One region of the Viridibacillus sp. FSL R5-0888 genome, then DNA from elsewhere that is predicted to be linked to it. Evidence: riboswitches for the same ligand, from Rfam matches in the RefSeq annotation. Region 1 holds a riboswitch; the other holds the start of a gene.
The links. A riboswitch is a leader RNA that binds a small molecule or an ion and turns the genes downstream of it on or off. The one in region 1 is predicted to bind lysine.

Region 1 (4,189 bases):
TCGGACCGAACGGGAACCATTTTGCTTTATAAGGTAATTCGTTTAAATCGCGACCTTGTATGATATATGCTTTACGGAATCGGTAATGACTTACTGCGATCCCTAGCCAAGCCACAAACCCACACATACCTGAGGCATTTAGCAACCAAATATAGACAACACCATCACCGAAGAATGATGCAATGAATGATACACAAGCAACTAAACAAGTTGCTACTAGTGCTGCCATCGGAATACCGCGTTTGTTTAGTTTGGTAAACATTTTTGGTGCTTTACCGTCTTTAGCAAGCTCCCAAAGCATACGTGAAGATGCATATAAACCAGAGTTTCCTGAAGATAATATCGCCGTTAAAATGATCGCATTCATAACTGAAGCTGCAAACGCGATACCTGCATTTTCAAATACTAATGTGAACGGACTAACTGTAATATCACTACTAGCTAAACGTTCATCAGTAAATGGAATTAATAAGCCAATCGCTAAAATTGCTAAAATGTAGAATAAAAGGATACGCCAGAAAACTTGACGAACAGCTTTCGGAATATTTTTTCCTGGATCATCTGTTTCACCCGCAGTAATCCCAAGTAGCTCAGTTCCTTGGAATGAGAAACCTGCTGCTAAGAAAATACCGAACATTGCGAAGAAACCACCATGGAATGGACCATCTTCAATGAAGAAATTTTTGAATCCAACTGGGTCTTGTCCACCCATCAAACCAAATACCATCAAGAAACTAACGATGATAAAGACAACAATTGTAACGACTTTAATTAGTGAAAACCAATATTCACTTTCACCAAAGCTTTTAATCGATAAGACATTCAAAGTGAAGATGATTACTAAAAATCCTGCTGTCCAGACAAATGATGATACGTCTGGGAACCAAAATTTCATAATTAATGATACCGCTGCAATTTCTGCTGCGATCGTAATTGCCCAGTTATACCAGTAGTTCCAACCAAGAGCAAAGCCAAGCGCTGGGTCAACGAATTTAGATGCGTAAGTACTAAATGAACCTGATACAGGCATAAATGCTGCCATTTCCCCTAAACTTGTCATTAAAAAGAACACCATAATACCAATTAAAGAATATGCTAATAACGCTCCACCTGGACCCGCTTCGTGGATAGCTCCACCACTTGCTAAGAACAGCCCTGTACCGATTGTTCCTCCAAGTGAAATCATCGTCACGTGACGACTTTTCAATCCTCTATTAAGACCTTGCGTTTCTACGCTTTGGCCATTATTTTTATTACTCATTAAGAATCTCCTCTTTCCATTTTTCATTGCAAGAAGGTTAACTTGATGTCATAAAAAATACCATCACAAGGAATATGCGATGGTATCGAAATATGCCCATCAACCTTGATAAAGATAGCTCAACACGCCTGCTAAGACGTGACAGTTCTGCACCTTTCGGCAACAGCCCCAATGATTATAAGAAAAAGCTTATAATCACTTCGGCGATATTCCCTTTCAAATAGAATCCCCGACGCTTTTCGTCTCATCCATTTTACTTTTTAATACCGCGACCTCTACCTCATCGAATGGATGAGGCATTGCAATATATTAATTTAATATGTCCCCATTATAATACAAGAGTGTTCTATATTCAAGATGTAAATTATCTTGAATATTAGAACAATTTAAGTTAATTTTTGTTAAGACTTCAGAATATAACTTTTGCATCACTCGGTAGCGTTTGAATATGTTTTAAGTAATTGAGCACTATCACACTTTCTCCATAACCTTGGAATGAAAGCATGCTAGCAACATTTGTTGCTGTATTTTGGAATAAATCACACATAGTAAATAGTGCTTGCCATGCTGAATCATAGCTAGCATTATTATATGTTGCGAGTAACTGCTCCCACACCTTTTTTGGTAACAGGTACTCTAGGTCCTTGCCATTTTTACCAACGCTTTTAGAAAAGTCTGTTTGCACTCCGACTTGCCAAGAAAGCATTTGAATCAGCATTTCACGCGTATTATTAAAATGTGCTTGTGCATAGAGCATTTCTTTTCTCCATAAACCTTTCGCAATATATGTAGAAACCCACCAAAATTCATTACAACAATCCTTATAATGTTCTTCTGTCGGGCATTGCACCCAATAATTCACATCCGTTGGTGAAGGGAGTTTAGGAAGTGACCCATCTTTATCTAACAAGATTGTGGTTAAACTATCTTCCTTACAATATTCTTCTTGTTCTTCGACAGGGATAAGCATCAAATCAATTCGGTTTCCATCCGAAAATTGCATCAAGTATGTATAGCGCCCACCAAGTTCAGGAGGAAACAACACCATATCTTCTGGCGTTTGCATAATGATTCTCTCTCCAAAAATATTTACCCAATAAGGGGTGTTAGTAAATGATTTGATATCCGTCACAATATAAACGATATCAAAATCTTGAAAGGGATCCTTTTTCACATTCATATTTGTTCTTGAACCATTCATACAAACCGCGCGTACGCGATCATCATTTTTCGCTATATCTAGGATTAAATCCATCATTTGCTGCGCTGTTCTCATCATCAATACCCCCGTATTAAATTGGTGATTTTATTTTGAGCCATCTTATTATAATTATCAATTTTCTTTGATATAATTAACCTTTGTCAATTAGTAGGTTTAAAATATTATAAGATTTATAAATATATATAATAGGAGGAGTTACAATTGGCAACAAATAAAGCTGTTCAAAATGGCAACAAGCTAAAATGGAATCGTAAAGTTTGGCTACTTGTAATTGGGATTATTTTCATTGCTTCTACATTACGTGCTCCTTTAACTTCTGTAGGTCCAATTATCTCATTCATTCGTGATGGTCTTCATATTTCAAATGTATTAGCAGGATTTATCACAACGATCCCTTTGCTTGCTTTTGCTGCTATTTCACCATTAGCGCCAAAATTTTCAAAGCGCTTTGGCATAGAACGTACTTTACTATTCTCAACAGCATTACTTGCTGTAGGGATTCTTACTCGATCATTAGGTACCACATCCACACTGTTATTAGGTACTTCTCTAATCGGTGTAGCAATTGCTTTTGGAAATGTACTGTTACCAAGTTTGATTAAATTAAAATTCCCTTTACAAGTTGGGTTACTAACAGGAATTTTCACTGTTTCGATGAATCTATCTGCAAGTTTAGCAGCTGGTATTAGCTATCCACTTGCTAGCGGAGAACTCGGCTGGAGAATTGCGTTAGGTATCTGGTTCATTTTAGCAATAATCGCTATTATTGTTTGGCTCCCACAAATTCGTAAATCTAAGTCTGAATCTAATATTGGCTCTGAAACTAATAAAGAACACATCCCACTTTGGAAATCACCTCTAACTTGGACAGTTACATTAGCAATGGGCTTCCAATCTCTTATTTTCTATACAACTGCGGCTTGGATTCCTGAAATGTTGCAATCACAAGGTATGAGTGCTAATACAGCTGGGTGGATGTTCTCCTTTATGCAGTTCTCGCAATTACCTGCAACATTTATGATTCCCATTATTGCTGGCCGTAGAAAAGATCAACGCCCACTTGTTATTGTTTTCGGCGTTCTTTATCTAGTAGGATTCGGAGGTATTTTAGCTGGATGGACCTCTTTAACAGTGTTATGGATGATTTTACTTGGACTTGCAGGTGGTGCATCATTTAGTTTAGCTATGATGTATTTTTCACTGCGCACGCGTACTGCTCATGAAGCGGCAGAATTATCTGGTACTGCTCAATCACTTGGTTATTTATTAGCTGCTATCGGTCCTGTACTATTTGGCTATGTTCACGATATTACCAATAGCTGGACAACAGCTATCATTCTATTCATCTTTACAGTTCTGCTATTAGTAACTGTTAGTATGCATGCTGCAAAAGAAGGTTATGTTACCCCTGAAAAATAGAGTTGAATCCGAGCTTATAATGGTTAGGGTTTTTATATTACTAGGCGCAAGTTATCCACATAAAAAAGCTATTAGGTAGTTTAACCACTACCTAATAGCTTTTAATTTTTATTGTCTTTATAATTGCTGGCTTACTATTTCCCCTCCACTTTATGTCACACAATTATAATATTGCTATAAATTACTTCTCAAAATGATAGCGACCGTTAAATAATCCAATTGTGCCAGGTTCTTTAGAACCTGAAAAATTAACTTGGAATGGAAATTCGCCTTGTTCTGCTAATACT
Region 2 (4,189 bases), 270 kb from region 1:
CAACAACCTTCAAGTACTTCATAGCAACATTCTCAGCATCACTTTTAGAGCGTTTTAAAACCTTTGTTTGACCTACAATACAATTTGTTAATACATTAAGGTTATTAAACAAATTGAATGATTGGAATACCATACCTAGTTTTGTACGATAATTATTTATATTATGGTTGTTATCTAGAATATTGTCACCTTGATAAACAATCTGTCCTCCACTTGGTCTTTCTAATAAGTTAATACAACGTAGAAGCGTAGATTTCCCTGATCCTGAAGAGCCGATGACACAGACAACTTCCCCTTTGTTTACAGAGAAATCAATGTCTTTAAGAACTTCATGAGTGCCAAAGGATTTGCTTAGATGTTGTATCTCGATTACATTTTTCATAAGTCTATCTCCTTTGTCCGCATCATGCTTTTTTGCCTTCCATTTGTTCTAGATCATCAATCATTTGATAGTTTTGTGGACCATCTAATCGTTTTTCAAAGTAGTGTAGAATTTTCGTCACTACGAATGTCATGATTAAGTATAAAATACATGCTACAAAGAATGACTCGAAATATCTGAAATTATTCCCCGAAACAGATTTTGTTTGGAAGTATAGTTCTGTAACCCCAATTACATTCAATACTGATGTATCTTTAATATTCATAACAAATTGGTTACCTGTTGCAGGTAAAATATTCCTTAAAACTTGTGGTAATACTACATGAATCATAGTTTGCCAATGATTCATACCAATCGCTTGAGCTGCTTCAAATTGGCCCTTATCTACTGAGATAATACCGCCACGTACAATTTCAGCCATATACGCTCCTGTATTAATAGCAACGATAAAAATTGCTGCAAACGTGCGGTCCATATCTACACCAAATGCTTGGGCAGCACCATAGAAAACTACCATTGCCTGAACAATCATTGGTGTACCTCGGAAAAATCCTACGTATATCCCAAGAATTATATTTATTAGTTTTAATACAATTCTTTTTAATCCTCTTTCAGGTTTAGGAATCGTATTAATAATACCGATAAGTAATCCAATGATTGCACCGAAAACAGTACCAAGTGTTGCAATTAATAACGTCATCCATGCCCCGCGAAGGAACATTTCCCAGTTTTCTGTTGCTATACTTATAATCCAATCAATACTCATACTGTTCCTCCTTCAAAAGCAGTAATACCGACTGCTTCATATGCAGCCGGTATCCGTCATACATTATTTTGCAGCTGGTTGGTTTGCAATCGCTTTATCCATAATTTCTGTACGCTCTTCTTCAGAGATACCTTTTAAAACTTCATTAATTTTATCTTTTAATTCGCTATCTTTTTCAATACCTACAGCAATTGCTGTATCTTCTTCAGACGCTTTAAAGCCATCTGTGAATTCAACCATTACAAATTTATCATTTGCAGCTGAAGAACTAATACCTTCTGGACGTTCAGATACATAACCATCAATCACACCTGATTCAAGTGCTACACGCATTGCAGGGAAGTTATCCATTGCAGCTTGTTTTTTAACACCAGTAATTTGATCTATTACATCATAGTGTGTTGTATTTAATTGACCTGTAATTTTGGCACCACTAAAATCCTGGATTGATTTAGCTTTCTCGTATTTACTGCCCTTTTTAACAACCATTACATAATTAGATGTATAGTAGTTATCAGTGAAATCAATTGTCTTTTTACGCTTTTCAGTTGGAGACATACCCGCCATAATTGCATCAATTTTACCTGAAGTTAATGAAGGTACTAGACCGTCCCATTCTGTTTTGACGATTACTAGTTCTTTTCCTAAAGATTCTGCAACTCTTTTTGCAATCTCAACATCATAACCGCCAGCATATTCTGCGTTACCAGAGATTTTCACGCCGCCGTTTGAATCATCCTTTTGTGTCCAGTTAAACGGAGGGTATCCCGCTTCCATACCAATTGTGAATGTTTCTTTTTTTGTTTCCCCTTCAGTAGATGCACCTGATCCCGAACCTGCATCTTTAGTTCCACAACCAGCTAATAGTAAAATAGCAAGTAGTGTCATAGCAGAAAAAATTGCCCATGTTTTTTTCATATTATATTCTCCCCCTCTAAATAATATCCTTAATTTTCTTCAAAATACTAAAAAAGGCTATTGTACGTATAAAAAACGCGCCCTGAGATGAACTCAGGTCGCATTGTACAATAGCCTAAATCCTCTACTTATCCCTAAATGAGATAGCTCAACTCAACGAACTAGGACGTTCATTGAGACAGTCCTGCAGTTATTAACTACAGACCCAGCAAGTAACATCGAGTGTATTACAAACTTCGGCGACATCTCCTTCTCAATAGTTTCATAGTTTCTCAAGCTCCACTAAAGACTAATAGATATCGCGCCTCTACCTCACCCATTAACAAGTGAGGTTGTATTCAATTATCATTGTACACAGTCTACAGTAACGAACTTTCAGTGTCAACACACATTTTATAAAATACTCAGAATACTATCTTTTTTCTTACAACTAGTTTTTAGCCTCTAACAATATCTGACCCAGCGTACGTAACTTCACCTGTCGTAGCATTAATCTTATCAATTACACCATTTTCAGAAGGTGCATTAATAGAGTAATTTAAGCTGTATATTGTCATTTCATCATCTTCATCTATCTCTTCAAAACGTGAAAGTTTCATCTGCAAACTCTGTTTATATATAGTATCCGCTTCTTCTAATGTAATCATTGGTGTAGTATTCACACCTCGAATAGCCTCCATATTTAATGCGCTATACAAACATGAACGAATAATTCCTGTATGTATACCTACCTCAATTAGAACGGAGTATTTGTCTAATTTGTATCCCTGGAAAAATGGGATAAAAGTAAACATAGTTGTTGGTTCATCTTCATGTTCGTCTTCATGCTCGTCTTCATCATATTCATCCACATTGAAGAGATCATCATCCGAATCATCGTCAAATTCTTCTGTATCATCATTCAATACAGATTGTTCTTCAAGCATGTATTTATGGTGTATGTCACCCGCAATAATCTCTAAAAATTGCATTGCATTGTCTTTTAATTGCTCAAAAGGTAACTCAATCTTTGCTTCTGTATCCCATTCCACATTAGATTCATAGTTAGCGCCTGCATCATCAAAATGTAGTACTTCGATTACAGCTTCTGCATCTTCACCTTTTTCATCTAACTCTTCCGCAACATACCAATATAAATTACCCTCTTCTTCACGTAATACATATTGATCAGTTGCACCCAATAATTTTGGTAATGCCTTCGTCACTTGGACAGGTGTAACAGCAAATTGTTCAAGCTGTGATTCACTGAACAACTGACTTGCTTTTTGAACTTCCCCATCAACAGTAACACCTATATAATCTCGAATTGGTTGATAAACCAATTCAAATTCTCCTTGCTCTTCATTTTCTTCGATTCCTAATTCCACTAATGTCTCTTTACATAAAATTTCTCTAGCTTCATCTTCTGTTACTTCCACTTTTGGATATGTAAGTTGATAATATTCTTGGAATATTGTAGCCGCTGTAATAGTGCCATATGAATTAATCTCTATAACTGCACCAGAATTAGGTAAAGGGAGTTTTAATTTTTTATCGATAGCTTCATAAACTACTAAATATTCTCCTTCGCCAATTTCAGAGAAATTACTAAATTGTATTACTTCACGGCCGAAATCCTTCACAAAGGACTCTGTAATATGTAAAATTTCATCCATCTCAAGTTCTTCTAGATTTTCTAACTCAACATTGTTGTTTTCTACTAATTTATCAAAATCGATGTTGATGTTTGTCAACTCTTTATCGTCAGTCACTTCAATATAACCGTAATTGACATCATTTCTTGCATCCAGGACTTCAATACTATCTTCCATTGTTTCATCTTCATTGATTACAATCGGAGGCAGTCCAATTAAATACTTCTTCAATTTCATTTCTATCTCTATCATACGATGCTCCCTTTCAAGAAATGTATTATTGTTACTATAATATTAACTTCTTAAACAGTGAATTACTATCAAATAGGACATAATAAAAAAAATAATCTACAAATAACGTCATATTTCTAATTTAACAGAAAAAATCCAAAAAAAAAGAAAAAAGACCTGCCTTACGCAAGCCTTTTTCCCTGTCATTATCCAATTAAAACTAAATTAGCCCTTAAATATATTCTGTATGATACAACT

Region 2: linked by a shared signal. The riboswitch ahead of MKY02_RS21580 (transporter substrate-binding domain-containing protein) and the one ahead of MKY02_RS20220 (amino acid permease) in region 1 are both predicted to bind lysine.

Annotation. Positions count from the first base shown of each region.
Region 1 is NZ_JBBPAU010000001.1:4,093,269-4,097,457, forward strand. Features, by position in the region: gene MKY02_RS20220 (amino acid permease) at 1-1,261, opposite strand, end outside; lysine riboswitch at 1,369-1,547, opposite strand; gene MKY02_RS20225 (aminoglycoside 6-adenylyltransferase) at 1,671-2,537, opposite strand; gene MKY02_RS20230 (CynX/NimT family MFS transporter) at 2,685-3,902, shown strand; gene MKY02_RS20235 (VOC family protein) at 4,084-4,189, opposite strand, start outside.
Region 2 is NZ_JBBPAU010000001.1:4,363,321-4,367,509, forward strand. Features, by position in the region: gene MKY02_RS21570 (amino acid ABC transporter ATP-binding protein) at 1-382, opposite strand, end outside; gene MKY02_RS21575 (amino acid ABC transporter permease) at 405-1,148, opposite strand; gene MKY02_RS21580 (transporter substrate-binding domain-containing protein) at 1,212-2,066, opposite strand; lysine riboswitch at 2,203-2,384, opposite strand; gene MKY02_RS21585 (hypothetical protein) at 2,504-3,952, opposite strand.